Bdellovibrio bacteriovorus str. Tiberius: one gene and its partner. Each later gene encodes a partner of the first gene's protein in a complex. Links are inferred from orthologs where the notes say so. Each region holds a gene or a part of one and is shown on either strand. Other genes may lie near its edges.

What was found.
Region 2: the proteins of trxA (region 1) and trxB are in contact, whole or in part, in a crystal structure (PDB 1F6M), measured with the Escherichia coli proteins. The link is inferred for Bdellovibrio bacteriovorus str. Tiberius from one-to-one orthologs.

What each region holds. Positions count from the first base shown.
Region 1 is NC_019567.1:2,528,590-2,543,588, reverse strand. The notes cover bases 7,790-10,544. They hold trxA (thioredoxin), read left to right. Parts: upstream 7,790-8,881; coding sequence 8,882-9,208; downstream 9,209-10,544. Other genes in these bases: BDT_RS12070 (hypothetical protein), read left to right, coding at 10,162-10,544; BDT_RS12075 (hypothetical protein), read left to right, coding at 9,330-10,028; BDT_RS12085 (hypothetical protein), read left to right, coding at 7,790-8,811. Outside these bases: BDT_RS12120 (G8 domain-containing protein), read right to left, coding at 1-1,133; BDT_RS12115 (ComEC/Rec2 family competence protein), read right to left, coding at 1,245-1,985; BDT_RS12110 (ComEC/Rec2 family competence protein), read right to left, coding at 1,982-2,884; BDT_RS12105 (tetratricopeptide repeat protein), read left to right, coding at 3,200-3,727; BDT_RS12100 (LysM peptidoglycan-binding domain-containing protein), read left to right, coding at 3,755-5,392; BDT_RS12095 (DNA-processing protein DprA), read left to right, coding at 5,437-6,384; LPS export ABC transporter permease LptF, read right to left, coding at 6,557-7,660; more of BDT_RS12085, read left to right, coding at 7,789-7,789; more of BDT_RS12070, read left to right, coding at 10,545-10,842; BDT_RS12065 (iron-containing redox enzyme family protein), read left to right, coding at 10,873-11,520; BDT_RS12060 (hypothetical protein), read right to left, coding at 11,585-12,145; BDT_RS12055 (lytic transglycosylase domain-containing protein), read right to left, coding at 12,363-13,082; BDT_RS12050 (hypothetical protein), read left to right, coding at 13,495-14,999. UniProt on the Escherichia coli protein: Participates in various redox reactions through the reversible oxidation of its active center dithiol to a disulfide and catalyzes dithiol-disulfide exchange reactions.
Region 2 is NC_019567.1:364,594-379,767, forward strand. The notes cover bases 3,962-6,891. They hold trxB (thioredoxin-disulfide reductase), read left to right. Parts: upstream 3,962-4,919; coding sequence 4,920-5,864; downstream 5,865-6,891. Other genes in these bases: BDT_RS01815 (hypothetical protein), read right to left, coding at 3,962-4,406; BDT_RS01820 (2Fe-2S iron-sulfur cluster-binding protein), read right to left, coding at 4,522-4,812; BDT_RS01830 (response regulator), read left to right, coding at 5,872-6,369; BDT_RS01835 (hypothetical protein), read left to right, coding at 6,551-6,891. In the rest of the region: BDT_RS01800 (cation diffusion facilitator family transporter), read left to right, coding at 1-877; tRNA (guanosine(46)-N7)-methyltransferase TrmB, read left to right, coding at 846-1,544; BDT_RS01810 (hypothetical protein), read left to right, coding at 1,627-1,935; more of BDT_RS01815, read right to left, coding at 1,944-3,961; more of BDT_RS01835, read left to right, coding at 6,892-7,288; BDT_RS01840 (S8 family serine peptidase), read left to right, coding at 7,275-8,999; BDT_RS01845 (hypothetical protein), read right to left, coding at 8,996-10,126; BDT_RS01850 (PilZ domain-containing protein), read right to left, coding at 10,371-11,231; BDT_RS01855 (HAD family hydrolase), read right to left, coding at 11,326-11,988; BDT_RS01860 (OmpA family protein), read right to left, coding at 12,015-12,530; BDT_RS01865 (O-methyltransferase), read left to right, coding at 12,641-13,297; BDT_RS01870 (hypothetical protein), read left to right, coding at 13,515-14,603; BDT_RS01875 (hypothetical protein), read right to left, coding at 14,646-15,174.

The DNA of each region.
Region 1 (14,999 bases):
ATGGTCCCGCCTTTCATGGCCATGATGTTGCGATCACTGCACGGGACCAAAGCGCCGTCGCAGTTGTCCTTGAGAAACACGCCACCTTTGATGGCGATTTTCAGTTGTCCTTGAAACGGCGTCATGCTGGTTCCGCACTGAAGTAATGCCTCTGATCCATGCACATGCAGGGAGGAGGCCTTCAGGGTGAAATGACCCTTTGCCGGGCAGAATAAGCGGCCCTGAATGGTCAGATTTCTGACGTTGATATTGCGGTCCATTTCCACGCGAAAGCCGGCGGGAATCACAAAATCACCACTGATTGAACTGCCATCGGCGTTCAGCATCAGCTGCGACAGCTTTTGATCGGCAGGGTAGTTCGGGATGGAAAAACGCCCGGCATTTCCGATCAGGCTGTTGGCGCCGCCGGAAGTGGAAATGCCGTGAGCAAATACGGGGCTTCCGGCAAAGCGCAACGCCACCCCTTTTGGGATCACGGATTCAAAGCGGTGGCCAGAGGCTTTTGTGCCGCAAATGGTTTTGATCGCGGATTCTGAAGATTTGCCTGTTAGGGCAGACTTCACAAAAATGGCGGAAGCCCCACCGGCCGCGGCATTGGCGTAAAGGTGCACGGAAATGCTTTTATCGTTGAAGCGATCGCACGCCCAGCCTCGGATCACCACCGCACCGTCAGACGTGCGTTCCTGAACGGAGTCAATCTGGCCAGCGATTTCGCGGCGGCTGGGAATGCTGTGCTTTCCAGATTGTGCCAGTTGCAGATTGGCTTTTTTGGAAAGTGAAATGCCATAGGCATACAAAGGCTGAGAGGAATATTTCAAGGCGGTGGCGCGGGGCAGGCGTGCTTCAAAGCGATGAGAAACTTTTTGGGTCTGGCAGGCACTGCTGACCTGCGATTCGGAAGCAAGATTTGCAGCCGTGGAGGTGACAAACTGGGTGTCTTTATTGCCAGCCGGTGCGCCGGCGTACAAATGCACATTGATGGTGGAACTCACCGCACTATCGCAGGCCCAGCCACGGATGGACACGGTTCCGTCTTCAAGTTCCTTCACTGTATCAATATAGCCCGTTACATCAGCTGCCGCAGATGAAACGCTTAAGGTCGTCAGTATCAGGCTTGTCTTGAAAATTTTCATTTGAATCGTCCCCCAGGGAAAAGGACCTGCAAACGCCGTTCTTGGTATTGCGAAATTGGCGGGCGGCCTGCTGGAGAAAGTTGTCGAAGTTGAAAAGGTTGATTAAAAGTTTCACAGGGGACTTTTGTGGTCCCAAGTGTTCCCTTCAATCCAGATGTGCCCCCAGTCCTCAGTGCGCAGCAGGGGAACGCGAGACACTTGCAGTCGTTGCACGACCGAAGGGTGAGGATGTTTGTAGCGCGACCAGCGCGCCGAGGTGACGGCTTGTCGCAGGTGCGGCAGTGACGTCAGTAGTTCCGTGGAGGTGCTGGTTTTACTGCCATGGTGACCCAACACCAGCACTGTGGATGTGCGCACGAAGCTTTGCTGGCGCCATAAAAGCTCTTGGGATTTAGGGGAATCTCCGGGTAACAGCACCGGGCCAGCGCGCAGCACGTGGCTTTCGGCATTGCTGTCTTTGTTTAAGGCGGGTGTCCAGACCGGCAGATCTTTTTGCAGACACAGTGGCAGCGCCTTCACCAGGCGCATTTTGTAGCGCGAGGATTTTCCCAATGGAGGCAATGCCAGACAGAAGCGAAATGGCCGGATTTGAAAGTCTTTCGACAAAGCCCCGATATGATCCCAGTCCCAGTGGGATAAAAACACCTGATTTTCTTTTTCCGCACAGGCAAAGCGCAGGCGTGCCCACGGAAAGAATTCTCCACCCATATCAAAATGCCGACAGCGCAGCGGGGACACTTCGCTGACCCATTGGCCCTGACCGACATTCCAGATCACAAAATAGTGGCCGGGAAGAATGTGTTTAATTTGTGAAGTACTGAGCGTGATCAGTAAAAAGAAAAACAGATTCATCGTGAATCCCGCCCCTGCCATAGATGCAGTCTTAAAAAGTGCATGACCACCTGCCAGAAACAAATCCACAGCCACAGTTGCGCCACGGAAGGTGGGCGGGTTTTGTGCAAAACGATGGGTTCAGAAAGTGCTGTCAGCGCCTGCCGGAAAAACTCCATCACGCCGTCAAAGATGAAAACCCCTGAGGGCAGCAGGGTCACGAAGAACGCCAGTGGCAGTAAAATATAGCTCACCACCGGGGCCAGCAGCAGGTTGTAAATCAGACTCAATGGGTGCAGGCTTCCCAAGCCCCACAGCGGGGCGCTCATAAAGACAAAGATGCCGATCTGGGACAGCAGCAGGCGGGGCAGGGTTGCCTTCACCCGCAGCAAAGAACCCCAGCACAGCGCCAGGGCCGCGCACCAGCTCATCAGCAGGGACAGGGAATCCCACCACGCCGGGAACAGGGTCAGCGTCACCATTCCTGCCACCAGCACCATCAAATCCGGTGGCAGATGCAGCCGAAAATGTTTGAAACCGTGACGTGTTCCGAGCGCGATCAGCGCCCGCACCGCCGGCGGTTGCCAGCCTACGACCAGCGAATAGAAGCCCAGAAAAAGGATTCTTACAAAGAGTGGAATTCTTAAGATGCTTAAGAGTTCATCAAGCAAAATCAGGTGAGATCCTGAAATAACAAAGATGTGAATCAGTGATGTGCGTTGCAGATTTTTCTGCAAATCAGTGTCTGTGATTTTTTCACCACAAAGAAGAGATGCTAAAGACTGCTGTTCTAGTGAATTCTTTGGCAGAAAGTGAACACACTTTTTCTGAAAATTCTGTGACAGATGTGTTGTGTTTATCAGCAAACCGTCTGGAGCGGCGATGCTTAAGCAAAGGGCAAGGCTTAGAAGAATGATCATGGTTCTAAGCACTTAGCAATTTTCATAACGCAGTGGATTTCTAAAATAGTCTGTTATTGGGTCCGCGCGTCTTCGGGGGACGGATTTTAAGATCTGAAATTTCAGAGCATAATTACAGGGCATTAATGCTATAAATTCTAGTAATATCGGTAGTTTACATGCTGCTTAAGATCCGTGCAAATCGCTGAAAGCCTTGAAAACAAATAGGTCTAAGGTCTAGCATTACAATAACTCAACATTTTATGTGGATAACTCCTGCTTGTTTGCACTTCTCAAGGCGTGTCATACTAGTAAAAGATCAAGAGGTGTCGATAGATGAAGCAACTTAGACTATTAGCAGCAACGGTCCTTTTAAGCCTGCCTTTGGCCTCGTTCGCCAAACCTGCAACCAGTGGAGCAAAGAGCTCTTCTCGTGACCTGAGCCAAGAAGCTCTGCTTGTGGAGCTGACGGGGAAAGACCTTTCGAAAGAAAGTGACATCGGCCTTTATGCTGAAATGGTAAGCGCCTATCAGAACAATGATGAAATCGCCTTTAAGAGCCGCTTGCAAAGCCTTCTGTCCCGCTATCCGCAAAGCTCTTACGCCGACAATGCATTGTTTGTCGCGGGCCGTATGGCCGTGGATAACGGCAATTACGCTGAAGCGATCAAGTACTTTGCGCAAATTGAAAAGCAATATCCTCGCAGCAACAAAGTGGCTGCAGCCAAGTTTGCCAAAGCCATGACCTACAAAAAAATGAATCTGCCCGAGTTTTCACGCAAAGCCCTGCTGGACGTCCGCTCCCGTTACCCGGGCAGCCCGGAATCGTTCCGCGCAGATGCTGAGTTGAAAATTCTGAAATAAAAAATCACGGCAAGGATGCAAAGAGTGATGAACAAGAAGTTCTCCGTAATGATGGCCCTGATCCTGACGGCACTGCTGGCGCAGGCGCAAGACAACCCACCGGATGCGACCTGGGAGTCGGATCCATTGGACGTGCTGGAAAGCCAACAGCAGGAAGTGGTTGAACCCAGCGTGCCAGAGTTCAAAGACGTTGATGATTCCGGCGCAGATGTGCCGCCGCCTCCGGCTCCGGAAGTGGCAAGCCCTGAACCGACGATGGAAGACATTGCTCCTTCAGCGCCCACTCAGGAAACTCAGACGGTTGAAACATTCAGCCCGGCACCGGCAACGGGCGTCGTGGGGTCGGAACCGGATTATTCCCGCGAGGCTGAATTCCACCGCATTTACAAAAGCTACAATGAACAGCCCACCTCTGTAGAGCTGTGGGAAAAAGCCGTAGGCAACCGCGAAGCGGAAATCTATCAGGTGCAAAAAGGGGACACGTTGTGGGGGATCTCGACAACGTTCTTCGGCGATCCGAATTTCTGGCCGAAAATTTGGTCTTTGAATAACGGTGCGGTTCACAATCCGCACGAAATTGACCCGAAGATGAACATTCAGTTCTTCCCGGGTACGGCCGATGAAGCGCCGACTTTGGATCTGGCAGCGGCTGATACCGCGGGGAAAGCGGACGGCACAGTGGTGACGGACGTGAAGCCTGAGGCTGGCGCCAAGACGGACACCGTGGCTTTGCCGCGCGGAAAAAAGCGCGCACCGCTGCTGAAGACTCTGCCGAACAGTCTGCCTTCTTATCGCATGGGTGCGATGAACGATCCTAAGTTGGAATTGCAGATCGAATTGCCGAAAACCCAGTTCCCGACAGCGCCCGAGTTTTTGGAATACTATCTGGCGGATGCGCCGGTTCAGGGTGTGGGTCGTGTGACCGCAACTGAAATGGACATGAAAACGGCCGGTGAATTCCAGTACATTTATGTTCGTCTGGACAGCAATGGCGGCAAGGATTTCGTGGCTCAGAAGAATCTGACCATGGTGAAAGATCCTCTGGTGAAAGACCGTCAGGGACAGATGGTGGAACTGCAGGGTGAAATCGAAGTTCTGGAAAAAGTGAACGATCAGCAAAACATCTATCGCGCGATTGTGAAAAAATCCATTCAGCCGGTGGACGTGGGGGCGATCCTGACTCCGGGAAAACTGCCGATGATCGATCCGTCTCCGTCAGGCATGGTGTCTGGTGTGGGCGCAAAAATCATGGGTGGGCAGTTCGACAAAAAACGTAATATCTTCGGCAATAGCACGTTGGTGTTCCTGGATGGCGGTTCTGCTTCCGGGTTGCAGGAAGGTCAGACGCTGGCGGTGTTTGCGGACGAGCGCGTTCGTAACAAGAAAAATGAAGCCGTGATGAACGACCGCGTGGTGGGATCAGTGAAAATTGTGCGTGTATCGCCAAACTTCGCGACGGCCTACGTGATCAAAGCTTCGGACAACATCCTGGTTGGCGACTATGTCGGTAAACCGGTGGTTCAGGCGATGCGCGAGGCTCCGGTGGTGGAAGCCCCCGCCGCAGCGGACGAGGACTTTGAAAAGGAATTTGACAACGCTCCGAGCACCCCGGCAGACACTCCGGCGCCGGATGGCGGACTGGATGATTCCGATCTTGATTTTTAAGACTCTTTTAAGAAGGCTCTGCAAATTGCAGGGCCTTTTTTCTTATGAACGATCTTTACTCGATTTCGCAAATAATAAAAAGTCATCCGCTTTACGCCGTCGACCGTGACGGTATTCATGCCCTTTATCGCGAGCTTGCCCGCGCTGGGAGGCTTGCCGCCGATCAGGTGCTGGTCGAACTTCGCCCCCGGTGGCCGGATCTGGCCGAGGCTTTGTCGAAAAACCATGAGCTGTTCAAAAAACACTGCGAAGAAAGTCTGCAGCTGAAACTGCAGGGGGTGAATTTTGTCGTTTATGGCGAGGCCTTGTATCCGGAACTTTGCTATCAGATGGCGGACCCGCCGTTGACCCTGAGTTATCGCGGTTCGCCGGCTTGGCTCAATGCCAAAACTCTTTCCGTCGTGGGCAGTCGGGAGCCAGCGGCGGATTCATTGTTATGGATGGAAAAAGAGCTGGGTCATTTCTGTGAGCATGAAAAGCCCTGCATTGTCAGCGGTGGTGCGCGCGGGGTGGATCAAAAGGCTCACAGCGTGGCTTTGCGCAAATTCTGTCCCACCGTGGTGGTGTTACCCTCGGGGCTGGGTGAAGTCTATCCGGCGAACTTGAAAGAGTGGATGGGGCTTGTGATTGAACAGGGTGGATGTTTTTTAAGTGAGTATGATCATCACCAAAAGATGCACAAACATCTGTTCCATCATCGCAACCGATTGATCGCCGCTTTGGGACGCGCAAGTTTATTGGTGGAAGCTCGTCGTCGCAGCGGAACGCTGATCACCGCACATCAAGCAGCACAGATCGGAAGGCCTGTGTGGGTGGTTCCGGGGCATCCGTTGGATCCGCATTTTCAAGGCGCTTTGGATTTGTTGATGGACGGTGCACAGGCGGTTCGTGATGCTCAAGACTTGCTCATGTTTTTCCATTCAGAAAATGCTGGTGAACAAAGAACACCAGCAGGGGTAGGTAAGACACTTGAGCTGCAACACTACCTGTAGTGGATGTGCTAAGTGGCCAAAATGCTTGGGAAAAAAATGAAATGATCTAAAAAAACCTTTTGCAAGCTCAAGGTATTGCCCCTACCATTTGAAGTAAGGGAGGGGCGATGTGGTCAGGGACGACCGTGGTAGTAAGGATGCTACTGCATCGCTCTATTTTTCAAGCCCAATCTTAGTTCCAGTTTCTTCTTAAAGTTTCCACACCCAAAGCAGCAAATAGAACATTCGGTGTCCAGATGGCAAGTGCCGCTGGTAAAGTTCCGCTTCGTGCTGCACCTTCAGCAGCCACATACAAAATCCAATAGAAGATGATGATACCAATACAAAGAATCATGCCGCCGGCTTTGGCTGCACGACGGTTGGTGGTTGTTCCCAAACCCACACCGATCATCGCAAAGACGATACACAAGACCGAGATGGCCCAGCGTTTGTGGTATTCACTCTGCAAGGTGCGACGGACCTCTTTGTCTTTGATGTCCTCTTTCAGGCGGTTGCGGACTTCTTCCAACGTCAATGAAGGCGGCGACTTGGCTTTTTCCTCGATGTTTTGAGGTTCCGAGAAGCGCACGTCATAAGTGTCAAAGCTGATCTTGGTGTGAGTTTTGGCCTGACGGTGAATTTCGCCCTGGTTTAATTGCAGCAAAATCTCATGCCCCGGGCGTGAGGGATCCGGAACAATTTCTCCGGCCTTGGCGATGATGGTCAAAGGCACGTCGCCGTTTTTCTCGTCATAGATAAAGACCTTTTTAAGCAGGCCCTTGTCGGTGTTGACCTCGTTGGCGTAAATGACCATGTCAAAGAAGCCTTCCGCAAAAGTGCCTTCCTTGATAATCGCGGCAGCCTTCGTGTTGGCCAGGCGGGAATAAAGAACTTCGAACTGACGATTTCCCCAGGGTGCGATGTTGAAGGACATCTGGGCGGAAATCACACCCACCAAAGTGGCCAAAACCAGGGCGGGCAGCAGCAGTGTGCCCATCGGCAGGCCGGATGCTTTCATAGCGACGATCTCAGAATCCTGACTAAGTCGCCCATAGGTCAATAAAACTGAGAACAGCAAAGCCATGGGGAACAGAATCGGCAGCATCGAGATAATGACGTAACCGATGATTTCGGCGATGGTTTTCATGGCCACGCCGTGCACCAGGGCGAATTCCGTAAGTCGCAGAACCTGGAACATCAAAATAATGGAGACAAAGACCAGCAATCCCAAAATAAAACTCGGGAGCATCTCAAAGAAAATGTACTGTGCGGCTTTTTTTCCGTTAAAAATACTCAAATCTGGTCTCCGTCTTGGTCGCCCGTGTGTTGAACCTATTCTAGAGTGCCTTGGGCCCAACGTCATCGCGCCCATTGTCCAGAAGAAGCCTTATTGACCCATGACTCTGCTTATCTGACAATAGAACTATGAACAAGATTCTTTTGGTTTACGAGGATTATGCTGACTTGATGTCTGTTGAAGGCACTTTGAAAAAGGTGGGCTTTGATGTCATCGGTCTGTCCAGCGAATACGCTGTGGCCGAGCAGATGCTGGCATTCAATCCGGATCTTGTTGTGGGCGCTGGTAAAGGCGGCAAGGTCAGCTCACTGGGGGTCGGGAAGCGTCTGAAAGAGATGTCCCGCTGGCAGGGAAAGTCGGTGCTTATTTTTCCGGCAAACTTCAAACCCAATCCGCAGGATCTTATTAAGATCCGCGTCGACATGGTGTTGGAGTCCCCGGTGGCTCCGGTGCGCCTGGTGCAGGTGATTGGTCGCATGTTGGGGCATGATGAAGCCGTGTTGCTGGAGCGCCTGAACAAAGCCATGCATGTTGAAAGCCCGCAAAAGTCTGCCACCACCGTGGCCGGCAGCGGAAAGTTTTCCCCCGAGGATGAAGCGATTTTTATCAAGGGTTCCACGGAGGAAGTGCAAGCCCATGGCGAGCAGTCTTTACGCCCTGAAAGAATTGATGAGAATTCTGAAGGCCTGCTTGTAACTGATGAAGAGCAAAGGGAAAAACCATCTTTCCGCTTTGGTGATCGTATGGCTGCCGCGGATGCTGAGCGCGGCGCAGCAGCGGAAGAGGCGTCGGACTTTCCGGATGTGGATCTGAAGGCTTTTGAACGCGAGCTTTTGGGTGGCGGGGCTCCCGAGGTTGAAAAAGTCGAAGTTCCAGTGCCTGGAACGGGCCTGGGGAATGAAGAAGACGAGCAGGCGCAGCTGGTTTCGCGGGCTCAGGAAAGTTTGCAAAACGCTGATAAAGCACTTCAAGAAAAGATGGCTAAGTATGCGAAGCTTGTGGAGGATGTGAAGGTATCTCCGAAAAGCACCGTGACTCGGGTTGAGGCGCGTCGTCGTCAAAAAGACCTGGAGGCTGACTGGGATAGTCAAAACATCAACGAACTCGATAAGTTGCGCCAAGAGTTCACAAAAGCCCTCTTTAAAAAGTAATTGATCCTCACCGGGCTTGACGATAAGGTTTCCGTGATCACATTGAGTGTAGATATTACGGAGGCCATTCATGGGCACATTTACTAAAGCAGTTACAGACACGTCTTTCGATGCAGAAGTTCTAAATTCATCCACCCCAGTGTTGGTGGATTTCTGGGCCGAGTGGTGTGGACCTTGCCGTGCTTTGGCTCCTAAGCTTGAAGAAGTTGCACAGGAGTTGGGTGCGAAAGTAAAAATCGTAAAAGTGAACGTGGACGAAAACCCAAGCGTTCCTGGCAAATACGGCATCCGCGGTATCCCTGCGATGTTGTTGTTCAAAGGCGGCAGTGAAGTGGGCCAATTGGTTGGCAACCACCCAAAAGACGCTATTCTTGAATTCCTGAATAAGAACGTTTAATCGCGTCTCTGTTTAGAATTATTAGAAGTAGGTAAAGAAGGCTCCCAAGTGGGGGCCTTTTTTTGTTTGAATTGGACAAGAGTCCTGCGTTTCACTATGATACTTCACAGGATCCCAAACAATGTTTGAAGAGCCGACCGAGGATATCATGTACCCAGAGATTTACGTTAGAGACAATGAACACGAAGTTCTGAACGAAGAGTTCAAGACGATCACCACGGATATTTCCCTGATGCTGAAAGCTGAAGGTAAAACCGTGCGCCCGTATGTTCCGGGTCTTCCGTATTTTTCCCGTTTGCCTCTGGATAAAAAAAGAGACGCCGTTGAAAAAGTGCGCTTCTATCAGGAGCTGTGTCATTCCCAGCTGGCTGAAGGCTACAAAATCAACGACAGTCTGTCCTTCACATGGAAGGCGTTCCGTCGTCTGGGGTTGGTGCCAAGTTCTGATTTGTTCAGCCATATCCAGAACGAAGATATCATTGAGATCTATTCCAAAGAGCACGTTCAACTGTTCCGTAATTTCAATTTCTTTGACTGCTGTTCTTATACTCTTGAAGAACTGAACGCCTACGAGTGGTGGTCCCTGTTTGAAAGAGAAGAAACCATCACTCAGAAGATTATTGATGCCTGCAACCTGGTGTTCAACGGCGAAGTGGATGGTACATTTGTACCGGATGTTCCGGTTCACCAACTGCGCGAAGCGCGTTCGGCGGAGCGTTTGACGATGAACTGCGAAATCCGCAGAATGGCTCCAGTGTACCGAAACAAGCGCCCTGACTGCGTGATCGTTCTTGAAAAAGTGGAAATGCTCCGCAACTGATTTTTTTGCAATGTGATTTTTTGAGAATCACAGCACACAAGTCACTTGTTCTCAGAATCAAACGTCTTAAATTAGTAAACACTATCAAGTTCACAAGTGGAACATCCGAAACACTCTGCCGGAAGGAGAGTGTATGGGTAAGTTTCAGTATCACCTTTTCAATCCACGCGAGTTGAATCCCGAAACAGTAAAATTAAGCAACGACGTCTACGAGGTATGGAGGCGGGTCTATTCAGAGGTGCTGGGCAAAGTCGGCGAACCTTTGAACCCGGATGATTTTCATCGCAACGACATTGTCGTCTGCCTGACCGATAACGGAAAAGTTTTCGGTTTCCATTTGTACAGCGCTTTTGATCTGCGCTCGGACGCCCTTCGTGATCACCACTATATGAAAGCCTTTGATCAGGCGATCATTGATAAATTCAAAAGCCACGGCATCAATACCCTGATGAGCATGGAATATTTGACGGTGATTCCCGAATACCGGTCACGCAGTGCTGAAGTGAACTGGGCTGAAATCATCATCGCGCTGGGAAGCAAGGTGATGGAGTCTTCGCCATGGGACTGCTGGGTGGGCACGGCCCGCAAGGATCTGCATGTGCGGCGCAAGGCTGAAAAAAGCGGAACCGCTTATTTTGGCAGTGTGATGAAGATGAACTATGAATGCGAAATCCTGATGACGGCAAAAGGGGAGGTTGTGCCTCTGCCTGATCCGAAATCCAACGCGCTGGTGGAAAGCCTGTGGGCCGATAAAAAATCCCACGTGACTTGTCTGCGCGAAGTTCGCAGAAACAATCTGAAAATTGCAGCTTAATGGTTTTATAAAACCTGAAAAGAGAGACAAATGCCTAACAATAAGAACGTTAACGATGAACTGATGACCCTTTTGAATTTCTCCAAAAAACAGATCGAAGCTTTCCCGTGGGAGGATAAAAACGCCTATTCCGCCTGGGTGTCACAGACCTTCTATTTTGCCCGGCACACAACACGCCTGCTGGCCATGGCCGGGGCGCGCACTCCGTTTGGGGCGCCCGAGTTCCACAACCGGTTCCTGGCTCATTGTGCGGAAGAAAAAGGCCACGACAAGTTGCTGGTGAATGATCTGAAAACCCTGGGCAGCAAGATGGACGAGTGGCCGGAAATGCCGGGCACCTGCGCGCTTTATCAGACGCAGTACTATTATATTGAACACCATTCACCGATGGCCTTCTTTGGATACATTCTGGGGCTGGAAGCACTGGCCGCGCACTTTGGTGATTACATGAACAAACGCATTGAAAAAGCCTGGGGCCCGAAGGCCGCGCACTTTATCCGCGTGCATGCGGAAGAGGACGTGGGGCATACCGAAGAGGCTCTGAATAAGATTGCCACGCTGTCGCCGGATGACCAGGTGGTGGTGATGCAGAACCTGCGGCAGACTTTGAGCTATTATGACCAGATGCTGAATGAGTGTCGTGAAATATCCCGGGCCCGGGGGCGCAGCGCCGCTTAAGTGTAAAAATAAAAAAGCCGGAGGTATGCTCCGGCTTTTTTATTAGAGAAGAGTGAAGTCAGGACTATTTGAAACGAGCTGCCACCACGTCGCAGATATTACCCTGCATCAGGGACGCGCCACGATAGATCGTTGCATCCAGAACAGAAGGGTCTTTCAGGGTCTGCTGACGAAGAGCTTCGCAATCAGACTCGTAGTTTTTGCAGATGCCGCCGCTGTTTTCGTTTTCACAAACCCAGTAAAGACTTTTTACTTTTTCGCCCACGATTTTCACGTCAGCGATTTCAGAGTGCAATTCAATATGGCATTTGATTTTGGCGTGACCATTCTGATCAAGGTCGCCCGCAACCCAGTTATAGGTGAAGTTCTTGTACTTCAGGTCGATCGCGCGCTGAGTGCCGATCACACGCTGACGCTGTTCCAGATTGTCGAAGAATTTCTCACAACGGGAACCCAGTTCATCAATTGTACCTTTGCGGGACCACTGCAGAACGCGTTTAGAGGGCTTTCCGAAGGTGCACGACGTGCCTTCTTCGTTACACCCGATACCAGTATAATAAGGGGCTGCGTGACCGATACTGCTTAATAGGAACAGGGCCACCAGGGCCGTCAGACTCTTTTTCATATGGTTTTCTCCTGATAGGAGGTTTTCTTGCGATAACCGTTCCAATGCGAGAAACCATTAAATTGTGGTAGAAGGCAGGGGAGTGTCTGAAACGCAAAAAAGGGGACAATCTTTGGCATCCTTACCACCGCGGGATGCGGGCCAAGTTTGGTGCCTGTGGATTGAGCCCCTTACGATATGCTCGCTGATCGCAATCGCGAGCGGGAACACTTGTGTATTACAGAGCCGCCAAGGTGTGCGGGTTTTTGGAATTGATGTTGGAGTAAAGAACGCTGTAGTTCTTCATCACACGTGAATTGTATTCTGCCGGTTTCACGTTTTTAGCCAGCAGACGGCGCACATTTGTCGGACCCATATTATAAGCGCTGACATACTTCATCGCCTTTTTGTCGAACTTTGCACGCAGATAGTTCATGTAAGCCATGCCGATCTTGATGTTCGCAGACGGGCTTTGCAAAGTCTTTTTGCCGTTGAAAGGCAGATCAAATTTCTTTGCGATCCATTCCGCCGTGTCCGGTTTGATTTGCATCAGACCGATTTCACCATGGCGACCCACCACCAATGGATTGAATTTGGATTCAGTTTTGATCACGGCCAGAACAAACACCGGATCCATACCGTATTTGGCACTTTCAGAAATCACCGTGCGGGCGATGGCACGCGCCTGGCCTTTGAATTTTGCCGGCAACTGAGATTGAACTTTGGAAAGAATGGCCTGATTCAATGCCTTTTGACCTTCAATTTTCTGGGCGTCACTGCCTTTATAGCCGCCACCCAGCAGTTCTTTCGCGTGAGAAACACGTGAAGCTTCGTTCACGCTTTCAATCGCTGGCACCTCAGGGCGCTGCCACTGGGTGAAAGAAAAGTTATTAAATAGAACCGACGTGAGCGATGCGGTGACAAAGGCGATTCCGATTTTGAGATGTTTCGTTTTCATATCCGCGTCCTCCTGTTACAGAGGTATAGTTCAAGTGCCGTGCCGAACGGCCAGGTGTGCGGAATGTTTCAGGTCTTGCTTTGAAGCACCTTTCAAATGCCATGGATTGAAGCTGGCAAAGGGGGGTGTCAACCAATGTATGAACACTGTCTGATTAGTGGTTAGTCGATATGGGATGGAATCCTGTTTCGAGACACCCACTGTGAGACGTTTTCATAATGTGAAAAATGGGAGCATAAAAGGTCTTGTTATAGAGGATAACTCTCTATGTTTCGATGTTTAGACCGAAAAGCCTTGTATGGGATCTATAGCAGATGTTCGGGGTCGTCTTTTTGCACCTCTGCTTATACTTGTACTGTCACTGTGGCTAACCGGATGTGGTTGGATGACGGCGACCTATGAAGCGACAAGTATGGATATTGAATTTTCGCAAGGCCCGTCGCAAAACGAATTTTCCAACAGCTCTTCAAAAACCATCACATTCAAACCTCGTGGTATTGTGCCGGAATATTATGAATATCGGATCAATCCCGACGATCCCACTGCCATGAGCAATGGCTGGATCCGCATTGAAGGTGGCAGTGCCGAAAAATCCATTGAATTAAACGATCTCTTCGAAGGCGAATGCCTGTTCCAGATTCGCGGCGGCACCGGCTCGGATAAGTTTGGTATCACGTCTTTGAAATGGACGGTTGATTTGACATCTCCGACAGTGGCCGTGGTGTCGGGACCAGCCACTATTGACGGGGCCGCAGCCAATTTTACTTTCACATCGGGTGACAACCCTGGGGGATCCGGCATCGAAAACACGGAATGCCGTACTGATGGAGGTTCGTGGGGACTTTGTCTGAGTCCGGTTGTGCTGACGGCGTTGTCTCATGGTGAGCATACTTTTGAATTGCGCAGTCGTGATCGCGCGGGGAATGTGTCTTCCGTGCCGCAACAGACCTGGACTGTTGATATTTTGCCTCCGGAAATTGCGATCACCAGTCCTTCGGCAGTTCGCGGTGGAACCAATGGTTCGGTGTCCTGGAAATTGACGGAAGAAAACATCGAAGCCGGGGCTGAGTTTATTGTTGAATTTTTCGATGGCTCCGCATGGTCCGAAGCCGGACGGGTCGCTGCGAATGCCGGTGATAACAATGAGCAGACCTACACACTTTCAGGAATTGCGATGCCCTCAGCAGATATCACGACCGCCCGGTACCGGATCTCTGTGACAGACGAGGCGGGGAATGAGACCCGTCAGCTTTCCAAGGTTTTTGCGGTCGAGATGACGTCCCCGGTTTTGCGTGTGCTGGATCTGGTGCTGGCTGAGGGGGCGCCGGTGGTCTTTGTTCCGGATATCAACGTGGCCTTGACGGTGTTTTCGCAAGTGGCTCCGATCAAAGAGATCATGCTTTCAGAAAGTACGCTGTTCACCGGGGCTTCGTGGGTGAATTACACCGGCGCGAAATCGTCTTTTAGACTGAGTGCCCTGGCTGGCGACAAAACGGTTTATGTAAAGGTGCGCAGTACGACGGGGCTGGAAAGTAATGTGGTTTCGGCCATCGTAAACTATCAACCCGAAGCACCCCCTGAACTGAGCTGGACCGGGCCTGCAGAGGGCAATACTCTGGCGCCATCCAGCACTCACAGCCTGTCCTGGAATTGCAGTTCGTCCGGAGTTCTGCCGGCGCTGCCTGTGGGCGAGCTGTCTTATTCGGTAGATGATGGTTTAACCTACCATGTGATCGGCACCAACCTGCCGAATGCACCCTATTCATGGACTGTGCCGGTGACTACTCCTTCGGGGGTCGCTGTGACGACGTCGCTGCCATTGAAATTCAAGGTCAGCTGCAGTTCGCAAAGCGGGGCGATCAGTCAGACCACTTCGGGTTTGTATAACTCGCCGTGGAAAATTCTGGTGGGCGGAAG
Region 2 (15,174 bases), 2.2 Mb from region 1 along the record:
TGCCGCCATCGTGGCGCTGTTTGTGATTCGTATTGCCGCTCAACCGGCGGACGAGGATCATCCTTATGGTCATGGCAAAGCCGAATATTTTTCTTCCGCCTTTGAAGGCGGGATGATTTTCTTTGCCGCGATCATGATTATTGCCGAGGCCGCCAAGGCATTGATTTATCACGAACCGACCCAGAAGCTGGAAGTGGGTTTACTGATTGTCGGCGGAGCTGCTTTGGTGAATCTGGCTTTGGGTTTGTATCTGAAGCGAGTGGGGACGACCCATCAGTCCGACGCACTGAAAGCCAGCGGGGCCCACGTACTGTCCGACGTGCTGACAACCGCGGGTGTGATGGTGGGTTTGGGGCTGGTGCTGCTGACCGGAATTCAATGGCTGGATCCGGTGATCGCCATGCTGGTGGGTTTGCAGCTGGCGTATGCCGGATTCAAGATTGTGCGTGAATCCCTGGGGGGTCTGATGGACCAGCAGGATGTGGAATCGCTCGAACTTCTGGCCGGGGCGCTTGAAAAAAACCGCGTGCCCGGGGTGATCAATATTCACCATCTGCGGGTGATCCGCTCGGGACGTTTCCATCACGTGGACGCCCATATGGTGGTGCCGGAATATTGGGATGTTTCTCAGGTTCATGCCATGACCGGTGAATTTGAGGCGGCCGTGGTAAAGGATTATGAGTTTGACGGGGAGCTGGCTTTTCACCTGGATCCTTGTAAAAAATCCTACTGTGACAGCTGCGAGGTCCCTCAGTGCCCGATTCGTTTGCAGCCGTTCCGCCACAGACAGGACTTCTCTGTGAAAAGCTTGACCGATGACCCGGGTCCGACTAATCAAGGGACCCATGACAGATCAGGCCCTAAGAAGACAAATTAATATCACCAAAGACCTTCCCAACCAGAATGCCTACACCCTGGCGTTGAACGGCGAATACGCACATGTGGCTTTCGATGAGCTGCGTGCTCCGCTGAACAAAGGCAAATGGCGTTCTGACGTTTTCAAAGCTGATCCGGCTTTGCCAATGGACGTGGAAGTGGGCACCGGGAACGGGACTTATTTTGCACATCACGCAAAAACCCATTCCGACCGTCTGCTGGTGGGCCTGGAACTGAAATACAAACCTTTGATTCAGTCCATCCGTCGCGCCATGAATGCGGGCTGCAAAAATGCGGCGATCACGCGTTTTCATGCGTTCAACATTGATCATCTTTTTGCGGAAGGCGAGATCGACAACGTCTATATCCATTTCCCGGATCCATGGACGTCGCCGAAGAAACCGAAAAATCGTTTCGTCTGCAAAGACAATCTGGAATTGCTGTTCCGTCTGCAAAAGCCGGGTTCATTCATCAATTTCAAAACGGATTCTTTGGTGTACTTCCTGTGGGCGATGGATGAAATCCGTCAGTCTCCGTACAAGATCATTTTTGAAACTCAGGATCTGCATAATTCCGAAATGAAAGATCAAAACTTCGAAACGGCTTTTGAGAAAATCTTCCTGCGTGAAGGCATCAAAATCAATTTCGTCCGTTTGCAAAAGGCCTAAGGTTCTAGGTCCAGCGTTAAAACGCAAAATTCAAAATTAGTCCCGAACTCGGGATACAATGGGCCCATAGAAGGAGATTTCTATGGGTTCTTTATTAAAGGCTACTCTGGCACTCCTTGCTTTGATTCTGCTGCTGGGCTTTGAACAGGCCGGTGCGGCTGTCACGCGCGAAACTGACTTTGTGGCTCCGGCAGAGCCGACCACGGTTTTGCGCAGCTCAGTGATTCCTTGTTATGGACGAAATCAATCGGGCATTGGGCGAAAAACCAATATGTCACGCGTTGAAGGGGAGCGCTGCGCGGTTCCGCAGCCGGTAGAAGCCCGTCGTCTGGATCGTCCCGATCATGAATCTGATGATCCTGGCAGGGACTTTCAAAAGCGGGCTCTTTGAAAGTTGCACTAGCGAACGCCATCCTTGTCATAAGGGATAACAGCAACGTCGATGACGCCATTGTTATTAACTTCGCCAGTTGTAAGGATACCGTCACCTGCAACGATCGCTATTGTTTTGAATTGCAAATAGTCATCATCTACCACGTAGCCGTTGTTGCCAAAAGTGGTGTCCAGAGTTCCGGCTGGAGTCAGGCGGGCGATAAAGGCTTTTCTATAGTTTTCCGTTCCCGTCAGAAGCCATCTTCCTTGAGAATCGCAGACGGCTGAAGTCAGCATGTTTGCTGGTGCCGTCGGTATAGCCAGGATGCCGCCCGTGCCCCAAGTCGCATCCGGAACTCCATCTTGGTCCATTTTCAGAATGAACTTTTCTTCAGAATCATAGTTTGCATAAAACAGGGAAACATTTTGATCGCTGTCGAAGTGAAGCGACATGTATTCGTTTTCCATGTTGATACTTTGCATGGTGTACCCGACAGAGTTAAACGTCAGATCAAGCGATCCGTCAGGCAGAAACCGGATGACATAGGCATCATCATAGCTGTTGCCCGCAACCATCAAGCGGCCGTTCCTGAAGGTGGCGTCCAAAGGCCAGACTTCAAGTGTGGTCACAAGCTGCCCGGAACTGCCAAAGCTTGTAGCAAGGACGCCGGCCGGATTGTATTTGGAGATCATCATTTTCTCCGAGTTAGCCCCTTCCCAAAGCTTGTTCAGGACGTACAGATTTCCATTTGCATCGGCGGCAGTAATTCCCATCGACATGGCTTCAGGGTTGGGAAGTGAGATGATGCCCGTTCCATTAAATGAAGTGTCCAGAGCGCCCGCAGCGGTGATTTTTAAAATTTTTTGAGTCGTTATCTGGGTGGCCTCGTTGCCGATATCCACTGACAGAAAGTAGCCTCCAGCAGGATTTTCAGCCAGGAACATGTATTCAATATATTCGAAGTTGTCGGCGTAAAAAGTAAAGTGCCCCTGAATTCCGAAGTTGGTGTCGAGTGCGTAATTGTGCTCTTTGGATAAAAACACGGCCCTTCCTTCAAGCATCGTCCCGGCCACCAGGAGATTTTCGCCCTGTATTAAGGATCGCTTCACCTGTTCATTTGAAGAAATCAAAAAATGCGGTCTGAGCACTCCGGCAGTGCCAAAAGAGTTATCAAGACTGCCGTTACTTTCCAGTTTGGTCACGTAGTAACCGCGAGGGCTGTCCGGACTGATGGAGATTCCATACAGATAGATGCGGTCGGATCCATCCAGGGTCACAGAAGTCGCAACTTTATTCAGGGCGGTGTTTTTGATTTTGAAATCGCTCAGCGACACAAGTCCCGAGGTCCCGAAGCTGGCATCCGAAGTTCCATTTGCCAGGACTTTGGCGACCCGCAGTTCGGTGTTGGCGCCGTTTACTTTGCTGCCTGTGATCAGCAGATCGCCTGAAGATGTTAACGTGATATGGTCGGTGTAGGAAAAGTTTGGGGCCAGGCTGAAAAGGCCGCTGGTGGCAAAAGTATTATCACGGGTGCCATCATCATTCAGAGCGATGATTCGTGGACCTGCGACAGTCCCGCGACCCAGACCGAAGATTTTGCCAGGCTTGGTAATAACAGAATGGATGCGGTCCATATCGAACATCGTGGCTTGATAGTAGTCGGTTAGAATGCCGTCTCCGGAGAAGGTTGTATCCAGAACACCGCTTGTGTTGAACCGGACAACAAAGAATTGGTTCCCAGCCGCGCCGGCACACACCATCTTTTGGTCACTTTGAAGGGTGCAGTCTTCAAGCATGCTGAAGGCGGAATTCACATCCGTTTTGGCAAATCCGGCGGTGCCATAGCTGGTGTCGAGGCTGCCGTTGGTAAGATAGCGGCTGATAAAGATCTCGCTGACGCCAGTGTCGGTGAATTCCCCAATCACATAGATTCGCTCTGAAGAATCCACTTTCAGCCATCGGGCGATGTATTTGGTTTGATCCAGATTGATATTTACAGGATTTCCGCTGTTAAAACTGGTGTCGACGACACCATTGATATCTGTTTTCACAAGGCCGATGAATTCACCCGAGGGATCGTAAATGTAACCCAGTTGCACCATCACGTCGCCAGTGGAATTTAAGGCCGAGTGCGCTTGCGAAAAATACGGAGTCTCTTGTTGTGACTTCCCGGTGGAAAGGGCAACCGGGGCACCCTGGTTGTTTATCTTTTTGAAGTAGCTGTTCGTGTAGTAGTCATTGTAAATGACGCTATTAAAGATAATTTGTCCGTCGCTGCCGATATGGATCTGTTGGGCGTTCCCGCGTCTTTCCGGGAAATTCGTGCGCACATTGAAGGACGAGGCGGTGACCTTGGAAGGATTTCCTCCCTCAGGTGGGCTTAGAGACGGCAGACCATCGGCGGCCAAACGAAGCAGTTCAGCCTCAATGGTGCAGCCGCTTAAGAATAAGCAGGAAAGAAGTAAAATCCAAAGGTGCCGAATATTCATGATCCTCCCGGACTAGAATTTTATCGGCCTGACGGTCGAGGTTCTGAATAGAGAATATGAGACAAAGCCCTCTTTTAACTATCAATCTGAGACAGAACCAGGGGGGTAATTGTAATTACCAGTACGTAGCATCGACAGTGATGTCACCGAGAACTCGGGTTTGGCAGCTGATACGGACTTCTTTGGGAAGATTATTGGCGTCCCTCAGGAAGCATTCTGTTTCGTTCTCAGCGCTGAGGTGTTCCTGGCCTTCAACGACAACGATTTTGCACTTTGCGCAAACCCCGTCACCGTCACAACTGGAGGCGACGGGAAGTCCGGCCTCCAGCAGAGCCGTCATCAGGACCGTTTCGGTGGGGACATCCACCGGAGTGCGTATGTTCTTTTTAAAAGAAATCAAAGGCATAGCCCAGTGTAGCTGACGCAGTCCAAAACGTGCAAAGAACTAATGAAAACGGGCCCATTTGTGGTAGCCTTGATCCGTTATTGTCCCGACCAATTGTGAGGTAATCTATGACTCAGGATCAAAAAGTTGAAAATGTCATCATCATCGGTTCCGGCCCTGCAGGCCTGACTTCCGCTATTTATACTTCCCGCGCCAATCTGGAGCCTTTGATGATCGAAGGTGAAGAGGCCGGCGGTCAGTTGATGACCACGACTGAAGTTGAAAACTTCCCGGGCTTTGACCACGGAATCACCGGTCCGGACCTGATCACTGTCATGAGAAAACAGGCCGAAAGATTCGGCACTCGTTTCATCACCCGCAACGTGACGAAAGTGGATTTTTCCCAGCGTCCGTTCAAAGTGTGGATCGGTGACAAACTTCACCTGGCCAAATCCATCATCATTTCCACTGGTGCCAGCGCGAAGTATCTGGGTCTGCCTTCTGAAAAAGTTTACGCCAACCGCGGTGTTTCTGCGTGTGCAACGTGTGACGGCGCCTTCTTCCGCAATCAGGAAATCGGTGTTGTCGGTGGTGGTGACACGGCGATGGAAGAAGCTCAGTTCCTGACTCGCTTCGCAACCAAAGTGTACCTGATCCACAGACGTGATCATTTCCGTGCTTCCAAAATCATGGTGGACCGTGCACTGAAGAATCCAAAAATCGAAGTGCTTTACAACACTGAAGTGACCGAGGTTCTGGGTGACGGCAAGGGTATGACCGGCGCAAAAATCAAAGGCACCGTTGATGGCGCTGTCAAAGAACTTCCGATCACCGGTCTATTCCTGGCCATTGGCCATAAGCCGAACACCGACCTTTTCAAGGGTGTTTTGGATATGAATGAGACAGGCTATTTGATCACCCAGCCCAACACCACGTATACTAACATTCCAGGTGTCTTTGCGGCGGGAGACGTGCAAGATCACGTATATCGTCAGGCGATCACGGCAGCCGGTACAGGTTGTATGGCGGCGATCGATGCTGAAAGATGGCTGGAAGCCCAGGAAGCTCACTAAGGAAGATATGAAGGACAAAAGAATCAACACCAAGGATTTGATCGAAAAGATCGAGAAAATGACCAAGGCCCGCATTGCTTCTCAGGAAGTTGTGCCTTTGGATCAGTTCCGTGAAGCCAAGAAAAAGCTGGATCCAAAGATCATTCTTGTGATCGAGGACGACGAAACCATGCGCCTGGCGATGAAAAGAATCCTTGAAAGTGAAGGTTACGTGACAAAGCTTGCGGCTGATGGCACCGAGCTTTCCACGGTACTGGATGATCACTCGGTGGATCTGATTCTGATGGACGTGGGTCTGCCATGGATCAACGGTTTTGAACTGGCGCAACTGCTGAAAGAACACCGCGATCTTAAAAAAATCCCGCTGGTGTTTGTCTCCGGAAAAGCTTCTGAAGAAGACATGAAAAAAGCTTTCGAGATCGGCGCTGATGACTATATCAAAAAGCCATTCGACGTTGAAAAGCTGAAAAAAACTGTGGAAACGCTTTTGAAGTTGAATACGTAATCGAAGAGAAAATGATTTAAAAAAATATGGACCCCTCAGTGAGTGATTGCTGAGGGGTTTTTTATTACAGACCAAAGTTCTGTCTCAAAACGAGAACACAGGCTGTTTCCATACTTTCCCAATACTTCTTGCAGAAAATAGTGAACGTGGCCCCCTTTTTAACGATAGAATTAAAGGACTCATGGCACGTAAACACGTCATCATCTTACTTATTGTAATCACAGCGGTTGTAGCGCTTTCCCTGTTCCTAAAAAAGGATCAGGAGCCGACATTGACTGAATCCCTGAAAGAGGCCGCCGATGTTGTTGAATCCTCAGAGGACCGTCTGAGCGAAGAGGACATCGCCATGCAGTCCCCGGGTGCGCAAATGCAGGTTACTGAAATCCCGTCGCACGGTCAGAACCAAGCGGAAGAATCCCGCCGTTTGCTGGAACCAAAAAGAAAGCAGATGGTTTTACCAAAACCTGATGATCGCCGATTGGCACAGTCATCAGTTCTTTCCGGGACTGCCTGGAAGGTGTGGGAAGGTGTAACCGCGTATCCGCAGTCTGCCGGAAAGCGCAGCGCCTATCTTGCTGAAATCAACGGTTACTATCTGGTCGAAGAAGACGGCTTCCGCGGCGATGACCGCCACTTCTCGGCGTCGCAGCCATTGGCAGTTTATAACGAACGCAAAGGTATTGCGGGCGTTGTGACCGGCACCATTCAGATCACCGTGAATGAAGGCGTGAATATCGATTCTCTGATTCAGGAATATGACCTGAAAGTTGTGGGTTCGATGCCGGAAGCAAATATGTATTTTGTGACTTCGGCGCAGGACACTTTTAATTTGTCCTCTTTGAAAGAACGTTTAAGCAGCGAACCTGGCATCAGTCAGACCCAGCTGGAGATTTTAAGCAGGAAGTATGAAAAGTTTTAGTCCTAAAGCCAAAATGCTGATGGGCCTTGCGGTGATAGCTGCTATCACGGGGACTTTATTTACCAACTGCGCGAAAAACAGTTTCACTGCGGTTGGTGAAGAGCTGGCGGGCACGGGCGCGGATCCGTTGTTGGGTTATGCCTGGCATATCAATAATACCGGACAAAAAGTTTTTGCCAGTGATGCCGGAACGGCCGGTGTGGATTTGAATCTGTTACAGACTTGGACTTCCGGGTTAACCGGAAATGGAATCAAGATCGTGATTTCCGATGACGGTGTTCAGGATGTCCATCCTGACCTGAAGGACAACTTCCTGTATGGGGTTTCCAGGAACTATCACACCTCCGGAACAAACAATGCTCCGCCGAACTCTGCCGACGACAATCACGGGACTGCGGTTGCGGGATTGGCGGCAGCTGTGGGTGATAATGGCGTGGGCAGTAAGGGTGTTGCCTATAAGGCAAAGCTGCTGGCGTACAATTTCCTTTCCACCGGAGTTTCACAAACTTTCACTCGTATGGCCGAACAACTTGGTGGCGGCCATGATGTTTACAATATGAGCTGGGGGAATTCTCAGAACTATCTGCCGGATCCGGTGGCTGCCTGGGAAACGGCTTTGCTAAACGGTGTGCTTAATGGTCGCAGCGGTAAAGGCTCGATCTATGTGAAGTCTGCGGGAAATGACTTCCTGGTGGAATGCAAAGGATCGACAGATACTTACTGCATCGGTAACTCCAATCTGGATCCGGACAACAGCACTCCGTACACGATACTTGTGGCGGCTTTAAATTCAACAGGCGATGCAGCTTCGTATTCTTCTGTGGGGGCCAATGTATGGATTTCTTCCTTTGGTGGAGAGTCCGGTGATGACTCTCCAGCGATGGTGACCACGGACCGCACGGGGTGCACGGCGGGTTATGCTCAGACCAGCATTTCGGGCAAAGTGGAATTCGAACGGGGTAATAACGGAAACCTGAATTGCAATTACACAACGACATTTAACGGGACTTCTTCGGCGGCTCCGGTTCTGACGGGGGCGATTGCTTTGCTTTTGGAAGCCAATCCGAACTTGAACTGGCGTGATGTGAAATACATCCTGGCCAAAACAGCCGTGCAGGTTCGTCCGAATTCAGGGGCGATTAGCAACCATCCTCTGCGGAATTATCCGGGGAATGCTGCCAAGAACGTGATTCTGCCTGCGGGTGCTGTCTGGGAAAATGCCTGGGTCACCAACAGTGCCGGTTTCAAATTCCATAACTGGTATGGATTTGGCCGCGTGAATGTGGATGCGGCCGTGGCAATGGCAAAGAACTATACTTCGACATTTACGGCCGGTCTTTCGGGGACCAGCTGGGTTGAAAACACCACACGGGTGGCAATTCCTGATTACAGTGCGACGGGTGTCAGCAACACCGTGACGGTGACCGACAATCTGCGCATCGAAGGGGTTCGTATTCGTTTGAAGGTGGATCATGACCGTGTGGGCGATCTGGGTGTGGAATTGACGTCTCCGTCAGGCACCAAGAGCATGATTCTGAATATGCGAAATTCATTGTTGGGTCAGGTGGATTATGACAATGAAGTTTTCCTGAGCAATGCCTTCTTCCAGGAACGTTCCAACGGCACCTGGACAATCAAAGTCATTGATGGTGGTTCAACCTTTAATGGGGATCTGGTCAGCTGGGGCGTTCAAATCATCGGAACGCCTTAATTTCCAATAAACATGGACGAGATGCAGCGGGTTTCAAGATTACCGCTGTAATACGACGTTGAACCCACGCGGGTGAAGGTCTTCGTCGTGCTGTCATAGCTGAATTTTTCAATATTGTACGGAATGTTTCCTGTCGTGAAGTTCGTGGTCACAGCGCCGCCGGTGGCAACGTACAGATGCCCCTTCACTTCGTCATAAACCATCGCGGAAGCTCCATAGATCACACTGGGAACCTCATAGGCATTCACCGCATCTGAAATGGTGTTGGCGGTTTCATCAACATCATAAGTGTAGATTGAATTCAGCATGGATCCCGAGATCCCTGCGTAAGTCACCGCGATACGCCCGGAATCAGGCATGTACACCGAAGACGTCGGGTAAGCGGTCAGGGCCGGGCCGGATTGTGCCGCCAGACATCCGGTGGTTCCGTTCCAACCCGTCAGTCCGTTCATGATACCAATACGATTGTTGGCGCTGGAGGCATTCTGGGAATGAGTGTAGATGATGTTGTAACCAGCGGCATTGGATGATGTCGGATAGGTGGCAAGTGAAGTGATGTTGGTGACCGAGGCACTGCAAGCGCCACCCGGTCCCTGCACCCAGGCATTGGTGCCTGTCCCGGTTTCGCGGGACTTGCCCGTGTCGAGCTTTTCAATCGCCGTTGTACGGCTGATCAAAAGACCATCCACGACTGAAAATAAAAAGCGAGCGGCCGATTGTAACGCGCCAATAGGGGCCGTCGCGGAAGTGTTGTTATAAAAAGTTTGTCTTTCGCCGAGCAGTTCTTTTTTGATCCGCTCGATACGCCGTTGTCCGGTGTGCTCAAGCAGGGCCAGCAGATGTTCATCGTCGTGATTGACAATACTGACCGGAGTTGTGCCCGGAGCATCCAGCACAGAAGAAAAATCGGCGATGCGGCCTTCATACTGAGCAGTTTCAAGACCGATGCGGAAGATCACATTGGAGGAAGTCGTTGCACTGTAAGTGGTGTTGCCAGTGCCGGAATAACAGGCGCCGCTGGCGATGTACAGGTAGCGGGGTTTGGAAGCTTCTTCCAATTCTTTCTGACAACCCGTCAGCAGACCAAGTGCGGTCCCCATCACAACAACGTACTTCAGTGTACTCATAAAGACTCCTTAATGGATTTCTCAAAATTAGATATCGGGTTTGTGTTAAAGAGTCTTGACGTTGATATGAGAAAACTGGCCTCGATCTTTCATTAAGAGGGTTTAACGCAATAATTATTCTGAAAATTTGAAGGATGATTAAGGAGCAAACAATTCAGCATCGCAATTTATACGACGATAGTCGTGAAGAGGCGCCGATGCGCGGTCCTGCAAAACAGTATTTTTTGATAAGGTTGGAGTAAGACTAGCCGGCGCTGCGACGGACCTGATCCTGATAAGCCACGTAAGCTTTCAGCAAAGCATCCAGACGCAATGTCATGGTGACGTCTTGTTCGATGAACATCAGACGGCGAGGGTCTGCCAGGTCACCCACGATTTTCGCGCGGAACAGCAGACGGGCTTTGGATGGATCCGGTTCAAATGGATTTACAATGATCAGATCGAAAGGCTTATTCAGGAAGTCTCTTGGGATTTCGTCTTCAAGCATGGTTCCGCTTAAAGAGATGTCCTTCGAATAAGTGCGGAACGAGCGCACCTTGGATACCAGCACGACTTCAATTTTGAAGTTGTGACGGGGATCACGACGGCGATCAGAACCTTTGGGTTCAGGCTTCGCGGTCTGGGACAGCGGATCTTCTTCAGGCTCGTCACCTTTCTTTTTAGGTTTTGGCATATCGGATTTGTCTTTGCGGATCTTGGCCAGATCCAGATCATCTCCGTTAAAATCTTTCTGGTGATAGCCACCGACTTCACGGTGCTTCAGGGGAATATCGCCCACCACAACCTGCGTGTACGGACTGTCAACACCACCATTGGTGGCTGGAGCATTCTTGGTCGCGGTCAGGGTGTGTTCATTTTCACCCGGAAGAGAAGGCATGCCGCCTGGCTTCGGGGGTTGAACGATGACGAAATAGTTTTGATCAGATTCCAGGAAGTCTTTGATGGACAGCCAGCTTTCCCAGCCCGGGGTCCACAGGAAGAATTTCGAGTGTTCATGTTCAGGAATGGACAGGATCGAAACTTGAGCTTGAACCACAGACATTGGCTTTGTCTGCGTCTTGGCCTCAGCATCATAGATGATCCAAATTTTGCCTTGGGTCTTCATTCCACTCCTCAAACTAATTCCTATAGAAGTTATCGGAGTTTTTTGGTTAATCCTTTACACTGTCCCCACGAATGGGACCAAGGTCCAGCATCCATCAGGCCCGGACTGAGATTCGTTCAATCAAACCTGAGAGTTCCTGATAGTGTTCCAAAACAGCCAGGGGTTCATATGACTCCAGTATAGGAGTCGCCGTATATCCAAACCCAATGGCGATAGAGGCAACCCCAGCCCTTTGAGCTGAGACCATATCCGGGATGCCATCGCCGATCATCAGGGTGTTGCCAGGCAGACGGCCCGCCAGTTTCATCATTGTTCTTAAAGGAAGCGGACTGGGCTTTCTTTCTTCCAAAGTATCCGCGCCGAAAACATTTACCCACGGGTATTTGTCCAAGCCCAGGTGTTTCAAAATGACCTTCGCGGGGATTTCATTTTTGTTCGTGATGATACCCATCGGTCCCTGATAGCGGGACAGGAAGTCTTCCACGCCCGGATAGATGCGGGTTTTTTGCAGCATCTCTTCTTCGTAGGTTTTCAGGAATTCCATTTCCAGGGCGATGATGTCGGCGGGTTCCAAAGGGGCGTCTTTAAATAAATCGGCGATAAGCTTTTTAATGCCCTCGCCGATGTGAGAGATGATCAGTTCATCGCTCAGAGTTGGTTTGGAATGGTTTGCCAAAGTGCGATTGACGGCCACGATAATATCCGGGGCCGAGTCAATCAAAGTGCCATCAAGGTCAAAGACAAGAAGTGGATTCATAGGCCACTATCTTGCCGTTTTTGACGTTATTCGACAATCTCAAAGTCCACGCGGCGATCCCGCGCCATTTGCGAGGATGTGCCCATGGTGTCGCGGGCGACAGCTCCTTTGCCAATCGTTTCCAGTTTGTCTTCAGCCACACCGCGAGAAACCAGATAGTCACGCACGCGCATCGCACGGGCTTCCGACAGGCGCAGGTTGCGATCGGTGTCGCCTTGAGGGTCCGTCAGGCCGGAGATACGGATTTTTTCATAGGAGTTGGCGGTCTTTTTCAGCTCGCTGGCGATTTCATCCAAAGCACGGCGGCTGGAGGCATTTAGTTCTGAACTTCCGACATTGAAGCGAATGTTCTGGGAAAGGGTTGAGAACTTGGTGGATTTTTTTAAATCACCGGCGGCTCCGGACAGGGCCGAATCAGGACCGCGGTTGCCGCGTTGACCGATGACGTTTTCATCCTCTTTTTTGGATTTGCTGGAGCAGGCCCCCAAGGCAAACACCAGGGTCAAGGAAGCGGCAATTTTAATAGCTGAAGACAAATTCATGGAAATACCTCCGTGTTAGAGAAACAGGTCCCTTAAGGCTATGCGCGAGCAGAATGACGGGCAAATTAACTTCCTGTTAACTTCAAAGGCGGGATGTGCGAAGATAGGGCATGCGTGAATCCGTGTTAACCCACAAAGACAATTATATGCTTTCACTTCTTTCTGAAGAAAGTGATCTGAAAAAACGTTCTCGCCAGTTTGCGGATGAATTGAATCTGGGAAGAATCAGCATCAATGCTGCTGAAGCGAAGTTGATTCAGACTTTGGTGCGCACGCATGGTTGCCGCAAATTTGTCGAGATCGGCACGCTGACAGGATTGTCTGCCCAGTACATCTTTGAAGCCCTGCCTGAAGGCGGGGAGCTGTGGACTTTGGAAAAAGATCCGAAGCATGGCGAGTATTCGTCACAGATTTTTGCACAACTGGATCAGTCCCAAAAGAAAATTCATCTGGTGATGGGTGATGCTCGTGAAGAGCTTGAAAAAATCGCAGCTTTGGGGCCTTTTGATGGCGTCTTCATCGACGGGAACAAAGCGGCTTACTTTGACTATCTGACTTGGGCCGAGAAAAACGTTCGTAAAGGCGGCTTGATTCTGGCTGACAACATCTTCCTGTCAGGCTCGGTGTGGGGAGAACCCACGCAGAAATTCTCAGACAAACAAACCCGCATCATGCAGGACTTCAACAAGCGCCTGGCGGACCCAACCCTGTTCGAATCCGCCATCATCCCCACCTTCGAAGGCCTCTACATCGCCCTCAAAAAATAAACTAAAAGGTTCCCGGTTCTTTTTTGGGTCCCCACTGCGTTAGACGCGTTGTAGACCCAAAAAAGAACCGGGAACCTTTTTCCTATCTCATTTTGAGACGGCGGCTTGGCCCTGCCTTTGCTTTACTCCTTAGCTATCAGGTCCGCCTCGAACCACGAGGCTCCGGCCCGCGGAAGTGCCGTTTTTCAGTACTCACGCGTAAAGAAAAGGAGCAGTTATGAAAAAGCTTAGCGTTATCCTTGCGATCAGTTTGGGTTTGGCCGCGTGTGCGGAAAAAGATTCTGATTACGCAAGAAAGTACCGCAACAAGGCCACCGACAAAGCCAAGGCGGAACAAATTGTTCCGGGCGCGAGATCTGCTCCGATCTGCGAAACACCTGAAATCAATATCTGTGAAAAATCGGTTCTGCCCATCGTGGCGGATATTAAAAAGAACGGTTTCGCCGCCGCAGTGAAAGCCCTGAAAGCCGAGCTGTCTTTGCCGGAAGAATTTGATGGATCCAAAGAGTCGTTCCAAAAAACCATCACCGATGGAGCCAAAAGATTCCAAGCGCAAAGTCGCCTGCTGGTCCTGGCCGACAAAGAATACCGAACCATCTATAACTATGATGAAGAAGTGAAAGAAGCCACTGAGATCGTGCGCAAGCTGATGATTGAGTTTGTGACGTCAGAAAAGCTTGAAAATGGCCGTATGGATTTGGTCGGGACCTTGAATACGACAGTGGTTCAGTCCGTGTCAGAGACTTTTGAAAATTCCTATCAAGGCAAAGACACGGTCACGATTGATATGGCCGTGGGCTGCGGAGTTGACGGTTTGAGCGTGATGGCTCGCTCATTGCTGCCGGGGGGTGGTCCCAGTGGTGTGATCTATATCTGTCCTGGTCAGTTGTTGCTGAATGCCGGAAAAACCAAGACGGAAAGAATCGCAGGCCTTGTGATGACCCTGGCGCATGAGATGACTCATCAATTGCAGTTCCGTGGATTCGAACTGGATAACCGAGTGCTGTCATGTGTGAACTCGGATATGGCGGACAAGTCTGCGAAGTTCATTGAAAACAAAAACAAAGAAACGCAGGCTGATATCATTGGTTTCCGCATCTTGAACAAATTCCTGGCGCAGGATAAGGAGCTTTCAGTTCAGTCAGAAAAAGCCAAAGCGGCATTGTCCTGGATGTGCCATCTTGAGGATGCAGAAAATGAAAGTGACAGCTCAACTCATCTGGATAACAAGTCCCGCCTGAAAAACTTCTTCAAGTTGAAAGAGACCGAAGACCTTCTGGGTTGCAGCAAAGGACCTCGCTGCTAAAAAGAAAAGCCGCATGATCTGTGATGCAGAAATGCGGCTTTTTTATTTGGAAGAGTATGCTTCCACTTTCATTTCAATGGAATATTCCTTCGAGGCTTCCTTCAGTGGAGCCAGAATCCAATCCCATTCGCGCAGTTTGGTGAAGCCGTCAAAATTGACTGGATAAGATCCTTGATAGATCTTTTCCCCTTCCGGATTGCGATAGGTGACTTCACGGTCTGTGTAAATCAGCTTGTGGCCGGAACACTGGCGCAGGTTCTTCAGATGAATTTCCCCAAAGGCTGTGCAGATCTGGTCTTTTTCAGCCAAACTCAGATCCTTTTTCATGTGTTTTTCCAAGGCTTCCATCGGAAGCAGCGCCAGCTGGGACAGCAGGTTCCCGGACACAATCAGGTCGGCTTCAAAGTGGAAAATCTGTTTTTCAGTCAGATCCTGAATCAGTTTGTTCAGGTCCTCCAGGGATTTCAGATTTTCCAGTTCATGCAAAGATCCGCCCAGATCCTGGGTGACCAGCTTCAGGCGTGAATTGCGTTTGGCCGCCCAGTGGTGTTTCAAAGGATGAATGACATCC